DNA from 3 places in the Paenibacillus salivarius genome. Region 1 is predicted to be linked to each of the others. Evidence: riboswitches for the same ligand, from Rfam matches in the RefSeq annotation. Region 1 holds a riboswitch; each other region holds the start of a gene.
The links. A riboswitch is a leader RNA that binds a small molecule or an ion and turns the genes downstream of it on or off. The one in region 1 is predicted to bind cyclic di-AMP.
Positions count from the first base shown of each region.

Region 2: linked by a shared signal. The riboswitch ahead of ACSFXJ_RS05015 (hypothetical protein) and the one ahead of ACSFXJ_RS00140 (G5 domain-containing protein) in region 1 are both predicted to bind cyclic di-AMP.
Region 3: linked by a shared signal. The riboswitch ahead of ACSFXJ_RS20890 (TrkH family potassium uptake protein) and the one ahead of ACSFXJ_RS00140 (G5 domain-containing protein) in region 1 are both predicted to bind cyclic di-AMP.

Region 1 covers NZ_CP195592.1:23,470-31,264, reverse strand. Annotated here, with positions in the region: gene tnpA (IS200/IS605 family transposase) at 97-570, opposite strand; gene ACSFXJ_RS00140 (G5 domain-containing protein) at 805-1,941, opposite strand; cyclic di-AMP (ydaO/yuaA leader) riboswitch at 2,202-2,413, opposite strand; gene ACSFXJ_RS00135 (TatD family hydrolase) at 2,604-3,374, opposite strand; gene ACSFXJ_RS00130 (HD domain-containing protein) at 3,391-4,677, opposite strand; gene ACSFXJ_RS00125 (AbrB/MazE/SpoVT family DNA-binding domain-containing protein) at 4,975-5,229, shown strand; gene rsmI (16S rRNA (cytidine(1402)-2'-O)-methyltransferase) at 5,336-6,229, opposite strand; gene ACSFXJ_RS00115 (tRNA1(Val) (adenine(37)-N6)-methyltransferase) at 6,226-6,987, opposite strand; gene ACSFXJ_RS00110 (initiation-control protein YabA) at 7,050-7,418, opposite strand; gene ACSFXJ_RS00105 (PSP1 domain-containing protein) at 7,505-7,795, opposite strand, start outside.
Region 2 covers NZ_CP195592.1:1,096,454-1,104,248, forward strand. Annotated here, with positions in the region: gene ACSFXJ_RS05005 (response regulator) at 1-84, opposite strand, end outside; gene ACSFXJ_RS05010 (ATP-binding protein) at 71-1,639, opposite strand; cyclic di-AMP (ydaO/yuaA leader) riboswitch at 2,200-2,361, shown strand; gene ACSFXJ_RS05015 (hypothetical protein) at 2,473-2,880, shown strand; gene ACSFXJ_RS05020 (potassium-transporting ATPase subunit F) at 3,042-3,119, shown strand; gene kdpA (potassium-transporting ATPase subunit KdpA) at 3,152-4,834, shown strand; gene kdpB (potassium-transporting ATPase subunit KdpB) at 4,848-6,878, shown strand; gene kdpC (potassium-transporting ATPase subunit KdpC) at 6,911-7,519, shown strand; gene ACSFXJ_RS05040 (histidine kinase) at 7,607-7,795, shown strand, end outside.
Region 3 covers NZ_CP195592.1:4,516,098-4,523,892, reverse strand. Annotated here, with positions in the region: gene uvrC (excinuclease ABC subunit UvrC) at 1-1,852, shown strand, start outside; gene ACSFXJ_RS20895 (CPBP family intramembrane glutamic endopeptidase) at 1,821-3,542, opposite strand; cyclic di-AMP (ydaO/yuaA leader) riboswitch at 3,829-3,989, shown strand; gene ACSFXJ_RS20890 (TrkH family potassium uptake protein) at 4,064-5,398, shown strand; gene ACSFXJ_RS20885 (potassium channel family protein) at 5,411-6,073, shown strand; gene ACSFXJ_RS20880 (cation:proton antiporter) at 6,145-7,386, shown strand.

The DNA.
Region 1 (7,795 bases):
CCCCTGTTGCCAAACTGCGCCTAAAGACGCTAGCCTGACAATAAAATTGTTCAGGCTCAGTGTTATTTGTCACTTTCACTTACCAGTTAAACTGGTTTACTTCTTCTTGCTGCTGTTCCTGCTGAAGGGATCTTCATACTCTTTCACGCTCAGTTTATCAATTGCTTGATCATGTGCTTCTTGCTCACGTATATATTTTGCGACGGTGGCCTCATTTAAGCCAACAGTACTGACGTAATATCCTTCCGCCCAAAATTTCCGATTCCCATACTTATACTTTAAGCTCGCGTGTTTCTCGAATATCATCAACGAGCTTTTTCCCTTCAGATATCCCATAAATGATGATACTGAGATTTTTGGGGGAATTGCTACTAACATATGTACATGATCCGGCATCATGTGGCCCTCTATTATCTCCACTCCCTTGTATTTACACAAACGCTTGAAAATCTCGATCAAGTCTTTTCTCACTTGATTATAAATTTCTTTCCGTCTATACTTCGGGGTGAACACAATGTGGTATTTGCACATCCACTTCGTGTGAGCTAGACTATAGCTCTTGTTTGCCATCTAAGACCATTCCTTTCATTATTGAGCCTGAACATCTCAATTTTATTGGAATGGTCTTGTTGGTCAAACCCTTGATCCCTCCACCCGCATAGCGGGTGGTTTTTTGTTTCGCACGCTTCGCGAGCTCAACTGGCTAAAGCCGCAACAAAAAGAAGAGGAATTCTCCTCTTCTTATCCGTGTCTTATTCATCATCCTAATATTATATCATTCCCTGCCCAAAGTAAACGCGGCGGTTAGTTGAGCTCCGGTTTGGTCGGTCCGATGACATATACGGTCCGCCCTTTCTTACGGCCGAAGTTCTCCGCCGATTTCAGGGAATCGTAATAAACGTCTATTTTATTGCCTTTGATGGCACCGCCGGTGTCCTCCGCTTTACGGAAGCCGATGCCCTCAATATAGACCCACCATCCCAAAGGAACGACGCTTTTGTCGACAGCGATCGTCCGGCCTTCCGTCACGCGGGTGCCGGAGGCGGTACGCGTGCCGATTCCGTCTTCCTCCGAGGAGTATGCGGTTAAGGTCACGTTTTTAAGTACTTTTTTATATTTAAACGAGACGCCGCCTTTCGTCGTCAGTCCGCTGATATTCACCGAATCTCCAGTACGGGAAATGCTTGCGGCTGCAACGGCTGTCGGTTTCTTCGTGCCTACGGCGACCACTTTCGGCGAGGCCTCCTTCTCGACCTCTTTGCCAAGCCAACGCTTGGACACGAAGACTCCGTCTTCATAAACTTTTTCGATATTATGCACGACAACACCCTCGCTGCCTTCGGAAACCACTTTGGTTTTACCTTTTAGCAACGACTCGTCAGAAGTCTTTACCACGGAAAATGGCACATTTTCTTTGGACTGTACCGTTTGTTTGGTCACTCGTACGATCTTGATGTCCAGATTTTCACTCACTTTGCTGTCCAGCGCAGGAGTAACTTTGTCGTCCTGGTTCAACGTAATCCCGAGTTCCTCGATGGTCTTCCGAATGCTGTCTTCTGTCGTGTAATGGATGGTTGTCTTACCGTCTACGCTGACTTGAACCGGAACCGCACGCTCAATGACGATCCGGTCACCGTCTTCAAGATTACTGTCGAGCGGACGCGACACTTCGTCCCCCCGGTTCAGTACGATGGACTGTTCGTCCAATACTTCATTGACCAGCGATTGGCGGGTTTCGATCGTTTGGCTCTCCCCGTCGACCACCAGATGAACTTTCTTGCTGCTTTGCCCGTAAACCCAAATCAGGATGATGAGAACTACCGCGATGGCTAACAAGCCTACAACCGCTGCTTGACGTAAATGTTCTTGTTTCCACCGCATTGCGTAAGACATGCTGGATGAGCGTGATTCATGGGTCTCCAATTTGCGGAAAATGCCCATTTCTTCCGTCCTCCTTCATAGTCCCGCCGTCTAGAACGATTTAGCTTGAATTTGACGTGACTACATTTCATTTTTACGAAATACGTTCTTCGTGACCCGTACTTCGCATCCTGCCCCAGTCTTCTCGGCATTGTCACCTCCTGTATACAACAGTATGATGACCCTACTACGTTTATTCAAAACAAAAGAAGCCTAAAGAAAGAGTAAGAGGCTCTCTTTCGTGGCTTCCGGATCGTCCTGATGTAATAGGATGCACGAGTTTGCCCTCTCATTGTACGCTTACGAGGTTAGCTGTCGGGTTAGGACGCGAGAGACCCGCCCTTTCTCAGTTCATTCGCTCATGGCGCAATGACCTCGAATTCACCCCAATGACCCAAGAAGAAATCAACCACAAACCGATTGGCCATTATGCCTGCCGGCTGCATTTGGTTCCCCCGTTCTCCGTTTGCCGGAGATTCAGCGAGACTGGTTCATGGAACCATGTAATCCTCCAAAATGATTACTGAAAAGATTCTATCCTGTTTCGATGCAGGTTGTAAAGGATCAATCAAGAACGTTTATTTTAATAAATGGTTAAAAAAATGTAATAAACTCGGTTCAGTTGGTTAAAATGCATTAATCTTTCTCGTTTGCTCCTTTTTTCATCGGTTTTCCTCCCGATTTCACCGAATTCCAAATCGTTCCAGCGCATTCCTGGTTGTAATTTCTGCCAGTTCCTCCACGGAAATCCCTTTTAATTCAGCCGCGGCTTCGGCAACCAACCGGACATGTCCGGTCTCGTTTCTCTTTCCACGAAATGGATGAGGTGTTAAATATGGGGCGTCCGTTTCGATCAGCAAACGGTCAAGCGGAGTCTTCGCCAAGACCTCTTTCGGTTGTTTTGCATTTTTAAACGTAATCGGTCCGCCAAACGACAAATGAAATCCCAAATCCAGACACATTTTGGCAATTTCCCAACTCCCCGAGTAAGAGTGCATAACCCCGCCGATTTCATCGGCCTTCTCTTCACGGAGAATGCGTACTACGTCTTCATGCGCATCGCGGTTATGGATGCAAATCGGCATTTTGAGCTCCCGCGCCAGACGGATTTGTTTGCGGAACACTTCATGTTGCACGTCTTTCGGGGACGTATCCCAATAATAATCAAGTCCGATTTCGCCAATCGCGACAACTTTCTCATGCTTGGCAAGTTCGGCAATCCAGTCCAAATCCTCTTCTTTCATTGTAATGGCGTCCTGCGGATGCCAGCCGACAGCGGCATATATAAAATCATAAGATTCCGCGAGCTTCATCGTAGTCGGGATAGTCTCACGGTTAAAACCGATATTGATCATCCGCGTTACCCCTTGATCCAGCGCACGCTGAAGCGCTTCCTCCCGATCGCCGTCAAATTGCGCCGCATCCATATGCGTATGTGTATCGAATAACTCCATTATGCATCCTCCCTAGCTATGACAAATCGAATAGTTTAGCGATTTCCTTCGGTAAACGGTCTTTGAAAGCCGCCAATTTATTATCCGGAAAGTACAAATGAAATCTTCCCCGGTGCAGCCCGCTGATCGAGCGCACGATGTCGGAAACTTCGGAAATTTCCCGAAGCCGTTCCTGCCGGTCGAGCAGCAGAATCTGCTTGTCCCGGGATTCGCCGTCCGGACGAAACACATCATAAGGCAGATCGGTCGGAAAATCAATTTCCAGATCGTAATCCGGATGGAGCCCCGCCGCCTTAAAAGCATGGCGAATCTCGTCAATCGTTTCCAGGTCGATTGCATCCGTTTCTACATATTTATACAGTTTTCTGTCTAAAAACCGGCCGCACAGATCGCTCAGTAATTCATCCGGTTCTTTACGCCATTGCATAAATGCGGTCTGCACCAACGCCTCGTCGAGCAGCTGATAATCCCTGACCGTCAAGTTGCCCCGAAATAGGCCCGGTAGCGGGTCCGGCAGGAAGGCGAATGAATGGCCTTCGGCGTAAAGCTCCTTGGCCCGCCGGAAAATTTGCCGCAAAATAATTTCCGAGCTGCGGGTTACCGGGTGAAAATAGATCTGCCAGTACATCTGATACCTGGACATCAGGTAGTCTTCCACCGCATGCATGCCTGATTCCTTTACGACAATTCTTCCCTGGAACGGACGCAGCATTCTCAAAATTCGGTCCATGTCGATCGTCCCGTAATTGACCCCGGTGAAATAGGCGTCACGCAGCAAATAATCCATCCGATCGGCGTCGAGCGGACTGGAAACAAGGTTTACGACAATCGGGTGCTCGTAATCCTTGCGGATGACGGCGGCCACCTTTTCGGGAAAGTCGGGGCTTACCTGGCGAAGGACCGTACCGACCTCCGTGTCACCCAGCAATATTTTGCAGGTCCAGTCTTCATGATGCATTTGAAATGCCTGCTCGATCGAATGCGAAAACGGACCGTGCCCCAGATCGTGAAGCAAAGCCGCGCAAAGAGCGACCATTCTTTCTTCTTTTGGCCAATCGGGGTAATTTGCCCGTTCAAATTGCGAAATAATTCGCCGGGTAATCTCATAAACTCCCAGCGAGTGGGAAAATCGGCTGTGCTCCGCCCCGTGAAAAGTCAAATAAGAGGTTCCCAATTGGCGGATTCTCCGGAGACGCTGAAATTCCGGCGTATTAATGAGAGACCAAATCAGTTCGTCTTGAACATGAACGTAGTTATGCACCGGATCTTTGAATACTTTTTCTTCTGAAAGCGGCATTCTCATTTTTCAAAAGCTCCTTTCTTGTATATTTGTGACTGAACCGGTTGGTTTGTGTCGAATGGTGTCGAACATTGTAATATCATGGTTTTCCAATATGTCGAACGCTGAAAAAGAGGTGATTATAGCATCATTTGCCGTTATGGCAAGCCCTATCAATATTTAAAATTAGAAATTTAAAAGAACTCTACCATAAATAGGTTGACTGTTATGGCAATGGTTGGTATCATAATTATCATAAAAGATAGAAGTTTGTCGAATAATGACACTTTTAATTTATAGCGAGAGGAGCTATTATCAGTTATGATGAAATCAACAGGTATTGTAAGAAAGGTAGACGAATTGGGTCGGGTCGTCATTCCGATCGAATTGCGCCGTACGCTCGGTATTGGAGAAAAGGATGCCCTTGAAATCTATGTCGACGGTGAACGGATCATGCTGAAGAAATATGAGCCTGCTTGCATCTTCTGCGGCAACGCCGAGAATGTCACATACTTCAAAGGCAAAATTATTTGCCAGGAATGTCTCACTGAGCTTCCTACCCCTGTGACAAATTAAGATTTATAGTATATAATAGATTTATTGAAAACTGTTAATTCTAACCTTTTTCATATCTCCTTGGTGCCTTCCAGGCTTGAACCCGGCCTGTGAAGGCCCCTTTTTTTTACTCCTCTAGTAATTTCTTGTAAATATCCCTTTTGGATACCCCCCGGTCGGCGGCGGCTTTCTTCATAGCTTCCTTACGGGAAATCCCCTCTTGCTCCTCATAGTGACTCACATGATCTTCTATGGATAGCTGCTGCCACCAGGCATCCTTCTTTTCCTTCACCTCGTCCGGGTTAGCCCCGGAAACCACAATCACATACTCTCCGAGCGGCGGATGCTCCTCAAGCCATTGCAGGCACTCGCTTACTAAACCTCTCGCCATTTCCTCATAACGTTTAGTCAATTCGCGGGCCAATACGACGGAACGATCCCCAAGCGCACCGAGCAGCGCCTCCAAGGTTTTAACCAGCCTATGGGGAGATTCGTACAATAACAGGGTGTGTTCTTCGTCTTGCAGCGAATGGAGCAAGCTGTCCCGCTCCTTGTTGTCACGCGGTAAAAATCCGACGAATTGAAAACGCTCCGTAGGCAGTCCGGAGACAATGAGCGCGGACAAGGCCGCATTCGCGCCAGGGATTGGAATCACCGATATTCCCGCCTCGAGCGCCAGCTTCACCAGATCGCTCCCAGGATCGGAAATGGCCGGGAGACCGGCATCGCTAACCAAGGCCAAATTTTTTCCTTCTATTATAAGGCGAATTAATTCGGGGCCGCTTGCCGCCTTGTTATGTTCATGATAGCTGAGAAGTTTCCCTGGCGTTATTTCAAAATGGCTCAGCAATTTACGGGTTTGTCTCGTGTCCTCCGCCGCGATGATATCGGCTTCCCGCAGCGTTCTTATCGCCCGGTACGTCATATCCTCGAGGTTGCCGATAGGTGTTGCGACGAGATACAGTTTGCCGTGTGATCCTTCCTTGCGTTCTTCAAAGCTTTTTTGAATAATTAGGCTCATGATCTTACCTCATTCGGTCCGTAGTAGATATTCATGATTTCGGGGCAGTATTGTCCTTGCTCATCGTATACAATCAGCGGAGGCAGCACCCGTACATCCGGTTTGCCGTCACGAAGCGCTTCAACCAGTACCATATTCGCCTCGGCTCCCATACGGGGATGTACGAAGCGAATCGCCTTCGGTTCCAAACGATACGCTCGGAATACCGTCAGGATCTCCCCCAACCGCTGCGGTTTATGTACGAGAAACACCTTTCCGCCGGGACGAACCAGCCTCATGGAAGCCGCGGCCACATCCTCCAGGGTACAATGGATTTCATGACGGGCGATTGCCTGATGGGCATTGATTTTCAAGTCTCCTCCCGTCAGCGGCATATAGGGCGGATTCACCGTAATAGCATCGTAAGCGCCATGCCCCGTTTCTTTAACCAATTCGCGCAGATCGCCTTCCCGGATGGTGATCCTTTCCTGCAGACCGTTCATCTCCACACTTCTCCGGGCCATATCCGCCAAACGGGGTTGAATCTCTATGCCCTCGATCATACCCGACGTCCGTGTCGACAGTAGCAGCGGAATAACCCCATTTCCCGTACATAAATCAAGAATCTTACCATACTTGGGGACCTGGGCAAACCGGGCCAGCAGAACGGCATCCATCGAGAAGCTGAATACCTCGTCGCTCTGTATGATGCCGAGTTCATGCGTCAGCAAATCATCAATTCTTTCTTGCTCGTAAATCTCTACTTGATTTTTCACCATCATCTTCCAATCCTGATCATTTTAAAAAAAACCGTAGGCAAGTTCCCTACGGTAAAGGTTCGTTATTTATTCAAAAAAGACAAACAGAACAGACAGTCGCCCTCGGTCCGCAAATGCCCGTAATAGACATTGCAAATGTGGAAACCTTCATGATACAGGCGCGCCAGATTATCATACCCTTCCCCCACGAGATCCATGCTTTCTGGGTCCCCTTGAACGGGAGCAGGAAGAACCGGGGATTTCTGCGGCAAGTTGCCCTCTCCGTTCTCCCCCTTCAAAATTTTGCGCATTTTCTCGTTCTCCAGGCGAAGCTGCTGGTTTTCCTCAAGAAGCCGCTTCACCTCGAGCATCAGGGTGCTAAAGTGGCCGTGAACTTTACCCATTTGTTTCTCCAGCGCTTGCATATGATTGAAAACATCTTTATTCTCCAAGTTCCCACCCCAGAGTCATTAAAAGGTAGTTAAAAAGGTTATCTCTTGATCACGAAGCAATTCAGGGTGCGATTTAATTTTTATTTCTACTTCACAACGACATCATCGAGCGGAAGCTCCCTGACCTTGCCGATTTCGAATAATTGTACGTGCACGGTACGCGCTCCGCTGTTCAGTCCGACCACTTTGCCGTCTCCCATGGAGGTAACGACCAGTTTGCCTACCGAAGGGAGCTCTTCTTTGACGCTTTCGTAATTATCGTGCTCAAACTTCAAGCAGCACATTAATCGGCCGCAAAGACCGGAAATTTTGGTCGGGTTCAGCGACAAGCTCTGATCCTTGGCCATCTTGATCGAAACCGGCTCAAAATCGCCGAG
Region 2 (7,795 bases), 1.1 Mb from region 1:
TTGCAGGGTTACCTTCAGAAGCTTTCGAATTTGGGGTTCATCATCGATGATCAAAATGCGAGCCCCATGTTCATTCATGGTCATGATTCGTGGTTCCCCTTTCTTCAGCTGCTGCAAGCAAGTCGTCTTGCTTGTTTAAGGGAAGGGTTATCGTTACAATGGTCCCTCGCGGTTCCTTCGGCTGCGCCGATATCGTTCCTTCATGAAGCTCGACGATTCCTTTGCATATGGCAAGTCCCAATCCCGTACCGGTTATTTGCTTCGCAGCGGTTGAACGGTAAAACTTTTCGAATATCCGATCGTATTCGTCCTCGTTCAGTCCAATCCCCGTATCGGAGACCGAGATGACAACGCCTGCTTCCCCGGTTTTCACTGACAGGACGATTTCACTATAATCCGGACTGTATTTGATCGCATTGCTCACGACATTGACCAACATTTGCTCTAGCAATACTTCGTCACCCAGGACCATAATGGGCCCGTCATCCGGCAACTCGGTGCGCAGCTTGCGATGTTGTTGAAAGTCTTTGACCTGAGATAACGTGACGCCGATCAAGTCCTCCACATCGCACCAGTTTTTCCTGAGGCGCAGCATCCCGCTCTCCAGCTGCACCATGCTGAGCAGATTCGTCACTAGGCGATTCATACGAAGGGCGTCGTCACGAATCGTGACAAGAAGCTCCATTCGATCCTCTGCAGAGAAAATATGCCCGCCCTCGATCAGACCGGTTGCCGAGCCGATGATGGTTGCCAAAGGGGTGCGTAGTTCATGGGAGACCGAATCCAAAATTGCAGTACGAAGGCGTTCCGACTCTGCTGTTAGATGAGCAATTCGGGCTTCCTCCGCCAGCCTGAGGCGAGCGATTGCGCTGGCCGCCAAGCCTCCGAGAGCCTCGAAGAGCCGCTTTTGCTCGGTTGTGATCCCGGTTCGCGCTTCATTCGGATAGAGCGCGATGATACCATATGTGCGGTCTTCGGTCCGAAGCGGAATAAAATAACCCGGAGATTCGTTCAAACGCGAAATTTCCATTCCGGCCGTCTCGACGTGCTCAAACACTCGCTTTGCGATAGACATTTCCGTATTCTCTTGCCTGCAGTCAGGAAGATCGGCAGACTCATGGGCAAGTTTCAGGGTATTCTGGTCATCCGCCAAATAGATCGCGATTTCTGTGTCAAGGGTCTGCGAAACTTGTCGGGAAAAATTGTCCAGCATGGAATGGATGTCCGCGATCGCGCTCATCTGCTTGCTAAGCGCGTACAACGCAGCTGTGTGAGCTTCCCTTTGCTTGGAAAAGAGGACCTGCTGCTTCAGCTTGGCCGCTAGGCTGGCCGTTAATGCTGCCACCGCCAAATAGACGCCAAATGAAACCAGATAGCGCAAGTCTGATACGGTAAAGCTCAGTACAGGAGGCACGAAGAAGAAATCAAAGGCTAAGACACCCAGGATCGCCGCGTAGAAAGCAGGACGCAGTCCCCCGAAGACGGCATTGAAAAGAACCGGGAGTAAATAGATAAGAGCAATATTGACCAAGTCAAAAGCAAGACCAAACGGTTTTAATACCATGGTCATGAGAGCGATCAGCAAAGTCGTGCTTACGTACGATCGCAACGAAATCCATACCGCATTCCATTTATGCATAGCAAAACACATCCTGCTCTTTTTTGTGTCTCTCCTCTCTAGGTTACTGTAAAAAAAGAGTAAAATAAACCGGTACTGGGCGTAAAAATTTCGTAAAAATGATTGAAAAACCTCAAAATAATGAGTAAATACGAGAAAAATGAAGATCTTCTGCCAGGGTCATGAATTCCCAAACATAAAGCACTCTTTTTAAGCGGATATACAATATGCTTCACTTTACAGTTTTTTTGTCTCGGAGTAACATACGTCCATGAATTGAATTGTTTTTCATTTACAGTTGCTTAATTGTGACTCAGGAACAAGAGGGAACCAACTACGGATCAGTGCTTGTGTGAGAGCAAGTCAACCGGATCCGTAAGGGATGAATTCCCCCGCTTATACGAAGCTTAAGCAGGGGCAGGGCGACTCTCACCGCCCGAATCCATAAGCAAAACTCGTAAATGCGGAAGCAGCTCTTTTCAAAAGTGTGGCCCTTGTAGAGAGAGGATGATGAAGCTTGTGATCGTAAGTTTCGACCACAGTGCTTATGCCTCTGTGGTGTTTCGTGAACATGATAATCATCGTTTCAATCGCTGAATTCTTCAATTAACACGAAGGAGCGGGGGAACCAATCGAAGCCGGTCTTGTCGGCTTCATGGGGTGAATCGCCGGTAAATCCGGCGTAGGGCGACTCTTACGCCCGAATCCGACAGCTAACCTCGTAAGCGTCTTTAAGAGAGGCAACAATTGTCGTGATTAGACACGGTGTTTTTTCGTGCCTAAGAAGCTGACGAAGAGTTCCTCTTCCGAAAGCTTCTTTTTTGTTGCCTGTACCAGGATGGAGGAGATTGGCTATGGAAGCTCAAGATGAGTTTGTACTCGTCTCTGCGCCCAACAAAACCGGGGAGCAGTTTATTAAAGCGTTGCGAATCAAAGGAATACCTTATGCAGCGATTACCAATAATGAAACAGAGAAGTCGAGATTGACACATTTGGGCGTCAAGCACATCTTAATGGTCGATACTGTAGACCGGGAAACCTGGCTCATTCCAGAGTTACCGGTAGGGAAGGTGTACTTGTTTGAGTCAAGTTTGCCCTTGATTTGCCGATACATTCAGATCTGCCGATCCTGGACAGGCAAGCCGATCTATATCATCACCGGCAGCAACAATGCAAGACTCATCTACAAAGGACTTGGCGCTAGCTATGTCATTTACACCCGCAGCGATGATGTTTCGTTTCTGCTTGATAACGAAAGCTGAATCCATATCAGGCAAACGTACCGGGTACATGCTTGAAGGGAGGGATGATCATTCATGATGGATATCGCAATGATTTTAACACTAGGTGGCGTATATGGATTGTTTTGCTTATTTTTAGCTTGGTGCGGACGAGTTGCAGGTGAATCGGGGGGAGAACGCTCATGATAATAGTTGCTGTTTTTACGGTTTTGATTTTTTTATATCTCGTTTTTGCTTTGGTGAATCCCGAAAAATTTTAATATGATCTGTATATGTTTGAGGAGGGCATGAAATGGCCATTTTGCAACTGGTAGCGGTCATTGTGATTTTAGTTTTTTTGGTCAAACCTTTGGGGGCATACATCTTTCATGTATTTTCCAATGAACCCAACCGGACCGACAAAATATTCGGACCGATTGAAAGGTTGATCTACGGACTGACCGGTTTGAAAAACCGCGCTGAAATGAGCTGGAAACGATACACGCTCAGCTTGATATTGACCAACGTTATTTTGGTGGCGGTCAGTTATTTGATTTTACGCATCCAGAAATGGCTGCCGATCAACCCGAACGGCATCGATAACATGGAGTCAACGCTTTCTTTCAATACGGTCATCAGCTTCATGACGAATACGAACTTGCAGCACTATAGCGGCGAAACGGGTCTGTCCTATTTTTCGCAAATGGCTGTTATTATGATGATGATGTTTACATCAGCGGCATCCGGCATCGTCGTAGCGATCGCGTTCATTCGCGGTTTGACAAGCAAAGGGAAAACGCTCGGCAACTTCTTCACCGATTTTGTCAAAGCGCACACCCGTTTGCTTATCCCGATGGCGATCATCGTGACATTGGCACTAGTTGCGTTGAAAGTGCCGCAAACGCTTAGTCCGACCGTTCAAGCGACTACGCTTGAAGGCGGGACGCAGCAAATCGCGATCGGTCCGGTAGCTTCCCTCGTATCGATCAAGCACTTGGGAACGAACGGGGGGGGATTTATGGGCGTCAATTCATCGCACCCGTTTGAGAATCCGAATCCGCTAACCAATGTTATCGAGATGTTGTCCATGTGGTGCATTCCGGCCGCGCTGACGTATACGTTCGGCAGATTCGCGCGAAATCAAAAACAGGGCTGGGTGATCTTCAGCGCGATGCTCATCTTGTTTGTCTCCTTCCTGTCCATCGTTTATACATCGGAACTGCGAGGGAACCCAGCGCTGAATGCGCTCGGAATCGACGCTTCGCAAGGCAGCATGGAGGGCAAGGAAGTTCGGTTCGGTATAGCGCAGTCGGCTTTGTTTACAACGGTTACGACTGCGGCTACAACAGGTACGGTCAATAACATGCACGATACGTTGACGCCGCTGGGCGGTCTCGTCCCGCTGGCGCAAATGATGCTGAACTGTGTGTTTGGTGGCGACGGCGTCGGTTTGGTCAACATGCTTATGTACGCAATATTGGGTGTCTTCCTTTGCGGATTGATGGTCGGCCGCACGCCGGAATTTATGGGGCGCAAAATTGAAGCTCGAGAAATGAAACTGGTTGCCATCGCGATTCTCGCTCACCCGCTTATTATTCTTGCGCCTACGGCCATTGCCTTTTTGACGGACTTGGGGAAAGGGGCCATCAGCAATCCCGGCTTCCACGGCATATCGCAGGTGCTTTATGAGTATACGTCTTCCGCCGCGAACAACGGTTCCGGCTTCGAAGGTTTGGCTGACAACACAACGTTCTGGAACGTTTCTACGGGACTTGTCATGCTGTTCGGACGGTACGTTTCCATTGTGGCATTGCTCGGCGTAGCCGGTTCCCTGGCGGCGAAACAATGGGTTCCGGAAACGATCGGAACGTTCCGCACGGACACCAAATTGTTTACGGGTATTCTCGTCGGTATCGTACTGATTATCGGAGCTTTGACCTTTTTGCCCGCCCTTGTTCTCGGTCCGATCGCAGAACATTTGACGCTCCTGAAATAGAAGAGGTGAGATCATGAATACGAAACGAAGAAGCATGTTGTCCGGAGAGATTGTCAAAAAGGCGATCTTGGACAGCTTTATCAAATTAAATCCGGTTGTCATGATGAAAAATCCGGTCATGTTTGTCGTCGAAGCAGGAACGTTCGTCGTGTTGTTAATGACGTTGTTTCCGGGCTACTTCGGTACCGAAGGACGAGTTGGATTTAATCTGGCGGTTTTTCTAATTTTGCTATTTACCGTGCTGTTCGCCAACTTCGCCGAGGCATTGGCTGAGGGCAGAGGAAAAGCGCAGGCCGACACTCTCAAGAAGACGAAAAAAGAAATCATGGCCAATAAAGTGACCGGCAACAGCGTGAAGGTGGTTCCGTCCACGGAACTGCGCAAAGGCGATGTTGTAATTGTCTCGCAAGGGGAGATGATTCCGGGTGACGGGGAGGTCATTGATGGGCTCGCTTCCGTGGACGAGTCAGCCATTACCGGCGAATCCGCTCCTGTCATCAAAGAAGCAGGCGGCGATTTCAGTTCGGTAACCGGCGGCACGCGGGTCGTTAGCGACCGGATAACCGTACGGATTACAAGCGACCCTGGCGAATCGTTCATCGATCGGATGATCGCATTGGTCGAAGGCGCAAAGAGACAAAAAACGCCAAACGAAATCGCGCTGAATACCCTGCTTGTCAGCCTGACCCTGATTTTCCTGATCGTTGTGGTGACATTGGCGCCGATGGCCGATTATCTTGGAATCAAATTGGAGATTCCCGTTCTGATTTCGCTGCTGGTATGTCTCATTCCAACAACGATCGGCGGTTTATTATCCGCAATCGGTATTGCCGGGATGGACCGAGTAACCCGTTTCAATGTACTGGCCATGTCAGGGAAAGCGGTGGAAGCGGCAGGCGACATCGATACGATGATTTTGGACAAAACAGGTACAATCACGTTTGGGAACCGGATGGCCAGCGAGTTCATCGCGGTTGGGGATACGACCGTAGAGACGGTAGCCGAATGGGCAGCCGTCAGTTCAGTGAAGGATGAAACACCCGAAGGCCGATCCGTACTCGAACTCATGAAAAAAGAAGGGTATACGTATCCAACGAATGCGGCTGAAGGTGCGGAATTCATAGAATTTAAAGCGGAAACTCGCATGAGCGGTATCGATTTGCCGAATGGACGAAAAGTTCGCAAAGGCGCGGTTGACGCAGTCAAGGCTTGGGTCAGTGCACAAGGAGGGGTTATTCCCACCGATTTGGAACAAAAAGGGAACGCGATCGCATCGGAGGGCGGAACGCCGCTCGCCGTTGCCGTCGACAATCGAATTTACGGACTCATTTATTTGAAGGATACGGTGAAGCCCGGCATGCGGGAGCGTTTCGATCAGTTGCGAAAGATGGGAATCAAAACGATCATGTGTACAGGAGACAACCCGTTGACAGCAGCGACAATCGCACGAGAGGCCGGGGTGGATGACTTTATCGCCGAGAGCAAGCCGGAAGACAAAATTGCCGTGATCAAGCGGGAACAGGCGGCCGGTAAGCTGGTAGCCATGACCGGAGATGGAACGAACGATGCCCCGGCACTCGCGCAGGCGGATGTAGGACTTGCGATGAACAGCGGCACGACTGCGGCCAAGGAAGCGGCCAACATGGTTGATCTCGACTCCGATCCGTCGAAGATCATTGAAGTGGTGGCGATCGGGAAGCAGTTGTTAATGACGCGCGGCGCCTTGACCACTTTCAGCGTAGCGAACGACATCGCCAAATATTTTGCGATCATCCCGGCCATGTTCATGCTGGCGATTCCGGAAATGGGCGTGCTGAATGTGATGGGACTTGGATCACCGATGTCGGCAATTTTGTCGGCACTTGTGTTTAATGCGATCATTATCCCGTTGCTTATTCCGCTGGCCATGAAGGGTGTTGCTTACAAACCGATGAGTTCCGCCCAATTGCTCAGCCGGAACCTGCTTATCTATGGACTGGGCGGCGTCATCGCGCCGTTCGTCGGGATTAAACTGATCGACATGGTCGTTCACTTATGGGTGTAGTTGAAACGGAATACAGAGAGGAATGAAAATGAATGAATCATTCGGAGCAGCATGTTCAGGGACTTTCCCGCGGATCTTACTTGTTTTCCATGATTCGGCTCAGTCTGTTGTTCATCTTGATATGCGGAATTGTGTATCCGCTGGTTTGCACCGGCATCGCGCAACTGTTGATGCCAGGTCAGGCTAACGGCAGTTTGATCAAAAGCAGCAACGGAGAAATCATCGGTTCCGAATTAATCGGGCAAAACTTTACCGATCCGAAATATTTCCAAGGCCGGGTCTCCAGCATTGAATACAAAGCGGAAGCATCTGGTTCCAACAATTACGGACCATCGAACCCGGACTTGTTGAAAAGGACGGAGGAATCCGTTGAAGCATGGAAGGCAAACAATCCGGACGTTCCTGTTAGCCAATTGCCGATTGCCTTGATCACGAACTCCGGTTCAGGGCTGGACCCCCATATTACGCCAGAATCCGCCAACGTGCAAATTCCGCGTATCAGCAAGTTGACCGGTTTGTCTTCGAGCGAGCTCGAGAAACTGGTACAAGAACATACCGAGGGACGAGATTTGGGGATTTTCGGGGATCCAAGAGTCAATGTGTTGAAATTGAACATCGCGCTGCGCGAACTTATGAAATAGTTAAATATCATCTGCGAGCCCTGCCAATGGCCAAATAGGCGGGGTTATCGCATTTTAGTAAAGAGCTTGCGCAAGGGGGGAACAAGAGTGGGAAGTTTTCGCAGGAAGACGCCGGAAGAAATCCTGTACTCCATTTCCAAGCTGCACCGTGGTCGGCTCAAAATCTATATCGGCGCGGTCAGCGGTTCGGGTAAAACGTACCACATGCTTCAGGAAGGTCAGCATTTGAAGCAGCAGGGAATCGATGTCGTCATTTGTGCGGTTTCGACAAGACAG
Region 3 (7,795 bases), 1.1 Mb from region 1:
GCTGGCGCTCTTGCCCGATTTGCCCGGCTGTTATCTGATGAAGAACAAGGACGGGGCGATCATTTACGTCGGCAAGGCCAAAATTCTGAAAAACCGGGTCCGGTCTTATTTTACGGGAAGCCATAACGGCAAAACCCAAATGCTCGTTTCCGAGATCCGGGATTTTGAATATATCGTCACCGGCAGCAACATGGAGGCGCTCATTTTGGAGTGCAACCTGATCAAACAGCATTATCCGAGGTATAACGTTCTTTTGAAGGACGACAAAACCTTTCCATATATAAAAATTACGAACGAGCCGCATCCGCGTTTGGAAGTGACGCGTCGTCTGCTGAAGGACAAGGCGAAATATTTCGGCCCTTATCCGAACGCCTATGCGGCCCAACAGACCAAGAAGCTCCTTGACCGGATGTATCCGCTGCGCAAATGCAATGTCATGCCGAAGGAGGTTTGCCTTTATTACCATATCGGCCAGTGCCTTGCGCCGTGCGAGAAAGAGGTCGAACAGTCCGAATACGACCGGATTACCCAGGAAATATCCTCGTTTCTGAACGGGGGGCATGAAGAAATCAAAAAAGAGCTGCAGCGCAAAATGGAGGAAGCCGCCGAGGAGCTTTATTTTGAGCGGGCCAAGGAACTTCGGGATCAGATCATCAATATCGATGCGATTATGGAGAAGCAGAAGATTACGATCTCGGACGCCAAGGACCGCGACGTCTTCGGTTTCGCCGTGGACAAGGGCTGGATGTGCGTTCAAATTCTGTACATGCGGCAAGGGAAAATGATCGAGCGGCATGCATCGGTGTTTCCGTTTTACGGCGATGCCTACAGCGATTTCTTGTCTTATGTGACCCAGTATTACAGCGATAACCCTGCGCTCCCGAAAGAGATTTTGCTTCCCGAAAAGGACGGGGCACAAACTGAGCCGGCGGAGACCGATCAAAGATCCGACGCTCATTTGGAATCCGAAGCCGGCGAAAAAAGCGAAACGCTGGACCCGGCAAGCGGAGCGGCCGCGCTGAGCGAATGGCTCGGCGTGAAAACGCTCGTGCCGCAACGCGGGTTGAAGAAACAGATGATCAAAATGGCGGAAGACAATGCAAAGGTCGCTTTGGAAGAGAAGTTCCGCCTTATCGAGCGGGATGAGGAGCGGACGCGCGGGGCCGCCGAAAATTTGGGGCGGGCGATCGGGCTTCCGGCCGTTTCGCGGATCGAAGCGTTCGATAACTCCAACATTCAGGGTGCGAATCCCGTGTCCGCGATGGTCGTGTTTATCGACGGGAAACCGGCCAAGAAGGAGTACCGGAAATACAAAGTCCGGACCGTCGAGGGTCCGGACGATTACGAAACGATGCGGGAAGTCATCCGCCGCAGATACGAACGCGTGCTGAAGGAGGACCTTCCGAAGCCGGACCTGATTATCGTCGACGGCGGCAAGGGCCAAATTTCCGCGGCGATCGACGTGCTTGAAAACGAGCTCGGCCTCTATATTCCGGTCGGCGGGCTCGTCAAGGACGCCAAGCACCGCACGGCGCAGCTGATGGTGGGCGATCCGCCGGAACCGGTGCGCCTGGCGCGGGACAGCCAAGAGTTCTACCTGCTTCAGCGCATCCAGGACGAGGTGCACCGGTTTGCGATTTCGTTCCACCGGGAACAGCGGGGCAAATCGATGGTGGCTTCGCGTCTGGACGCGATCCCGGGCATCGGCGAGAAACGCCGCAAGGCGCTGCTCAAGCATTTCGGATCGCTGAAAAAAATAAAAGAGGCCTCCGTCGAAGACTTCCGGCCTCTTTCCATCGGCGATAAGCTCGCCAAACAAATTATAGATGCCCTTCAGGATGAGGAGTCGTGAACAACGGCTCCTCTTTTTGCGTTCTTTGCAGCGGCGGCCGTTCCTTGCCCGGAGGATTAAACAGGTAAATGACATAGGCAACGATGGCAGGCAGCACGATATAGAACACCCCTGCGGCAATATTCACCGTTCCGCCCATAAACATCAAGCTTAGCGACATCAGAATGCTGTCAAAGATGACGTGGGAGAACATCGCGGCCATAAAGCCGTATCTTAGGAAAATGTAGCTGAACAATAGGCCGATGAACAATAGTTCGACCGGACGGGTGTAAAACGGATAGATCGGGTACAGCGTATGTCCGAGCGCCCAGATCAACGTCGTGATAACGCAGGCTACGAACGTACTCCGGAACATTTTTTTCAGCATCGGAATGCCGAACAGCCGGTATACGGCTTCTTCCCCGATCCCGGCCATCCAAGCCGCTAACGGGAATAACAGCGGATAAAGCATATTATACGGCGATTGGGAAGCATCCGTGGTCGACCAGCTCTGAATGGTGTTATCAAGCACGAGGTAAATGACCGACTGCACGCCCAACAGGATGAGCGCCCAAGCGTATCCGTCCGCCATCGAAGCCAGAACATGGCGTCCGTAGCCCGGCTCTTTGGCGCGTGCCCATAATGCGATCCCCTGCTTGCGCCACAGTCCGTCTCCGCCGACCAGAGAGAAATAGACCGATGCGGCCATAATTAATGTAATAATGCCTTGGACGATGAACGTGAAAATCAGCACGGGAAGGTCGATTCCTTCTTTTTCAAAGTAAGGCAGCATATTAAAGGCGAAGAACATCGAAATGACGAAATAGACGGAAGCAAGAAAGATCCCGCGTTTGAACGACGTGTGAACCTTTGTCAATGCACTGTAGACGATGGCAAGAATGCCGAGCACGAAGGTCAGCAACCCGTAGCCCAGATAAGTGAGCCAGCTGGCGATGGTCGTCTGTTTGTCTACATAGTCGGTATATTCTTGCGGAACCGTAAATGTGCTCTCGATCCCGGAAACCCGATCGCCGTAAAAGCTGACCAGAACCTCCGCCTGAGATTTTCCGATTTCATAATCGGTAATCGTCAGGTAAATCCCCTCCGGCGATTCGTCGACCATAAATTGAACATCGTCTTGAAAACCGAGTGCCTTTAAGTACGGTTGCGCCGCATCCATCTTTTCCTCCCAGCTCATCATGCTTTCCGCGGGCTCCAAGGCGCCGGTACCGTTTTTCGTATCTTCCAGAAGGTCGATAAGGCTGTTTCCGGTTGTCTGTTTTTCCTCGAAGCCGACGACGGCCCCGGATTTCATATGTACATCGACCGTCAGCGCCCCCAGCCCGTTCCCCGGCTGATCAAAACGGACTTGGAACACATCCGTAGGAAATTGTTTATCGAATTTTTTTAAATAATCCCCCATCAGATCCTCGCGGGTCAAATAACCGTAAAGATCGGACCGGGACTCGTAAGTGATCAACGGATCTTCAAGAGCGCCTGAAAATCCCAGCGTATTTTTGGCAAATTGACGGGCGTGCTCGGCGGCTTGATCGGTAGTTATCACCTGGGTCGATTGCTCAAGCTGCTGAGATTCCGAGTCGGAATTAGGGACGATCTGACAAAGGATAAATACCACTACGCTGATGGCGGCAAGTACCCATAATGTTCCGGTTTTCATCCTCCATGCTTGCGGTTTTGGTTCGGATTGCATGCAAAAACTCCTTTATTTGTTTTTTTGAATCAGTATGATTTCTGGACGCTTTTGTCAAAGTAAAGATAACACAGGGCGGGATACTTCGCTAGGGAACAGAGGTTTTCCGTGAAAAGTCGAAATAACTACGGCAAAAACAAGCATGGCTCTGATAACGGAATACCTTGCGGCAGGATTCAGCGCATTTAAGTTATTATGGGGTTTTTTCAACCTAATAAACCTTTGTGGCGGAGCGGAATAAAGCTTATAATCCATTTGACGAAAATGAAATGAAAACAATTGAAACTAAATAGGATGGCCGAATTTCCAAAGAAAACGGGGGAACCGATTTTTAGGGGTGAATTTCGTTTGTTTCACGGGTCAGGTGCCTGGTGAACAAACGAATAGGGCAGGCCGCGCAAGCCCGAATCCGTCAGCTAACCTCGTAGGCCTTTGCAGCAGGGACCAATCAAAAGCATTGGATTTCCAGTGCTTTTTTTCTTTGTTCTTTTTTGGCCCATTTTAGTGTGAGGTGAAACGTATTGTTATCGAAATGGCTCAAATTTTCGCCGCCACAAATCCTCGTACTGGGCTTTGCGGCAATCATTCTGGTGGGGTCGCTACTCCTGATGCTGCCGATTTCAAGCACGACCGGCGAGACGCTTCCGTTTATCGACGCCTTTTTTACGGCGACGTCGGCGACATGCGTTACGGGACTCGTTGTGGTCGATACGGGAACCTATTTTTCCGTCTTCGGCCAGATCGTCATCATGCTGCTTATCCAGGTTGGCGGTCTCGGCTTCATGACGATGGCCACCCTGTTCGCGCTTGTGTTCAAACGCAAAATTTCGCTGAAGGACCGGCTGATCCTGCAGGAGGCGATGAACCAGAGCTCGATGGAAGGGATCGTTCGGCTGATCAAAAAGGTGCTGATCTATTCCTTGGTGATCGAAAGCTGCGCCGCTTTGCTGTTCGCCATCCGCTGGGCGTTTGACATGCCGTTGGGGCGCGCCGTGTATTTCGGGATTTTTCACGGGGTCTCGATGTTCAATAATGCCGGCTTCGACTTGTTTGGCGAGTATCGCAGCCTCACCGGCTATGTCGATGATCCGATCGTAAACTTCGTGGCGATGTTCCTGATCGTATCGGGGGGGATCGGCTTTATCGTTCTGTCCGATTTGATCGAGTTCCGCAAACGCCGCAAGCTGTCGCTGCATTCCAAAGTGGTGCTTTCGATGACGTCGGCTTTGATTTTGATCGGCGCGGTCGTGGTTTTTGTATTTGAGTTTACGAATCCGAAATCCTTGGAGCCGCTGAATTGGAGCGGTAAAATATGGAGCTCGTTCTTTCAGTCGGTCACGCCGCGGACGGCAGGGGCCAACACGCTGGATATCGGCACTCTCCGACAAGCGACCCAGTTCTTCATGATCATCCTGATGTTTATCGGGGCATCGCCGAGCTCCACCGGGGGCGGGATCAAGACGACGACCTTTACGATTCTGATCGGGGCGGTAATCTCCATGATTCGGGGGCGGTCGGATCTCGTGCTTTTCCGGTACCGGCTCGTGCAGGAACGGATCTTCAAGGCGGTAACGATTACGATGCTTGCCTTGTTTCTCGTCATTGCGGTGGCAATGATATTGTCCACCACGGAGGATGCAAATTTCCTGAGCATATTATTTGAAACGACCTCCGCTTTCGGTACCGTGGGACTCACGATGGGTTTGACCGGAAAGCTGACGGTTATAGGCAAAATCATTATCAGCTTCACCATGTTTGCCGGACGGCTTGGCCCTCTGACGCTGGCCTATGCGCTTGGGCCGAAGAAGGGTAAAGAATTATATAAACATCCCGAAGGCAAAATGATTATAGGATAAGGGGAAAATGAGATGAAAACACAGCAGTTTGTAGTGATCGGGCTTGGGCGCTTCGGTTCCAGTCTGGCGCTTGAGCTGATGGACCTCGGATACGAGGTTCTGGGAATTGACCGCGACGAGGAAGTGGTCGATGAATGGGAAGACCGGCTGACGCATGCCGTCGTGGCCGATGCGACCGATGAAGAGGTTTTGAAATCGCTGGGCGTGCGAAATTTTGACTGCGGGATCGTCGCGATCGGGGACGATATCCAGATGAGCATCCTTAGCGCCATCCTGCTTAAGGATCTAGGCATCAAGACGGTCGTGGCCAAGGCGATCTCGGTCCTGCACGGGCGGGCCTTGGAGAAGCTTGGCGTTGACCGGGTGATTTTCCCGGAAAGGGATATGGGAATCCGCGTGGCCCATCAGCTCGTAACACCGAATCTGCTGGATTACATCGAACTTTCCAAGGAATACAGCATCGTGGAAATGAACGTGCCGGCTTGCCTGAACGGAAAAAATGTGGGCGAACTCAATCCCCGTACGCGTTTCGGCTGCAGCATCGTGGCGATTCACCGGGAGAACGGCGTCATTATTGCGCCAACGGCGATGGATCATTTGGAGCTTGGCGATATCATGGTCATTATCGGCGCCAAGAAAAATATCGAGGAATTCGAAGCTATCGTTAATGAGTAGTTCAGGCTATTATTATTTTTTTGAATATTGATCTATTGGGCAGTGCGATCCCGCAGTGGAGTGTGACGGACATGGAATCGGCCGCAACGGAAGCGATTCGGCATTTTCTTATTCTCGTTTTATTTGTGATCAGTATAGGTATGGTCTCGGGGAAGTTGGCCTCCTGGCTGAAGCTGCCTGACGTCGCCGTGTTTATCGCGGTGGGGATGCTGCTCGGCCCGGGGCTGAAGCTGATTCATGAATCGAGCGGGTCTTTGATCAATCAGCTTATTTTGACTGTGGGATCCGCATTGATCTTGTTTGACGGCGGGAGAAATTTGAAGCTCGGCGGACTGAAAAAAGTATGGATCACGCTCTCCCTGCTCAGCGTTCCCGGCGTCATCATATCGGTGCTGGCGGTTGGCATCGGCGTTCACTATCTGTTCGGCGTCGACTGGGTGTTTGCATTCCTGGCGGCAGCAGTCATTGCCTCGACCGACCCGGCGTCGATCATACCGGTGTTCAAGCAGGTAAAAATCAAGGAACGCGTCCGGGAAACGGTCGAAAGCGAATCGGCGTTCAACGATGCGACGGGCTCTATTCTTACCTTTGCTTTGTTGGCGGCGGTTGCCGGCGGCGGGGAGCTGAATTTCGCCGTCATGACCTGGGATTTCCTGAAAACCGCGGTCGGCGGGATTTTGATCGGCCTGCTCATCTCGGGCGTTCTCACCTATTTGGCAGGGCATGCGCGGCACGGCATTTTCCGGGAGTATACTACGATCGTTATGCTCGTCTGCGCATTGTCCAGCTATTTGATCGCCGATCTGGCGCATGTCAGCGGATTTATGGCGACTTTTGTGGCCGGGGTGATCTGGGGCAATGCGGAAGCGTTCAACCTTTCTATGGAAGAAAAGCAACTCGAAGTCGGATCGTTTGCGGAAAATACGACGGTCATCATGCGGATGCTGATCTTCGTCCTGCTGGGCAGCCAGGTGAATTTCGGCACGCTCGGGCACTACCTCTGGCAAAGTTTGGGCGCCGTACTCCTGCTGATGTTCGTCGCGCGTCCGCTGACCGTGCTGTTATGCGCTTTGCCGGACCGCAAAGTCAAGTGGAGCTGGCGCGAGCTGCTTTTTATGTGCTGGGTCCGCGAAACCGGCGTCATTCCGGCCGCGCTATCCGGCATGATCGTCGGGATGGGCATCGCCCATGCGGAGATCATCTCCGCGATCACGTTTATGGCGATCGTGCTGACGATCGTCATCCAGGCGAGCACCACCGCATGGGTGGCGCGGAAGCTCGGCCTGGAAGTGGAGAGCGTGGAGGGCGGTTGAGGATTGGAGGCGGGGATGGCTTTTCCGCGGAGTGTGGCAGGTGCCATGGTCCGCTTCTATGCCCGCTTCAGTGGTGTTGAGAGATGTGCCATGGCCCGCTCCCGCGGTGTTGAGAGATGTGCCATGGCCCGCTCCCGCGGTGTTGAGAGATGTGCCATGGCCCGCTCCCGCGGTGTTGCGAGATGTGCCGTGGTCCGCTCCCGAGGTGTTGAGAGATGTGCCATGGCCCGCTCCTGCAGTATTGAGATATATACCGCCGCTTACGGAACTGTGAGACCTTATTCGCCGAAAAAAGGGCGTTTTTGAATGCTAACGGAACTCAGCGACGCTATTGACTATGAATAGCGGAAAATTGACGTCTGTATAGGCGAATAGAGGCAGTGAGTTCCGTTAGGATGCGTATATTGCC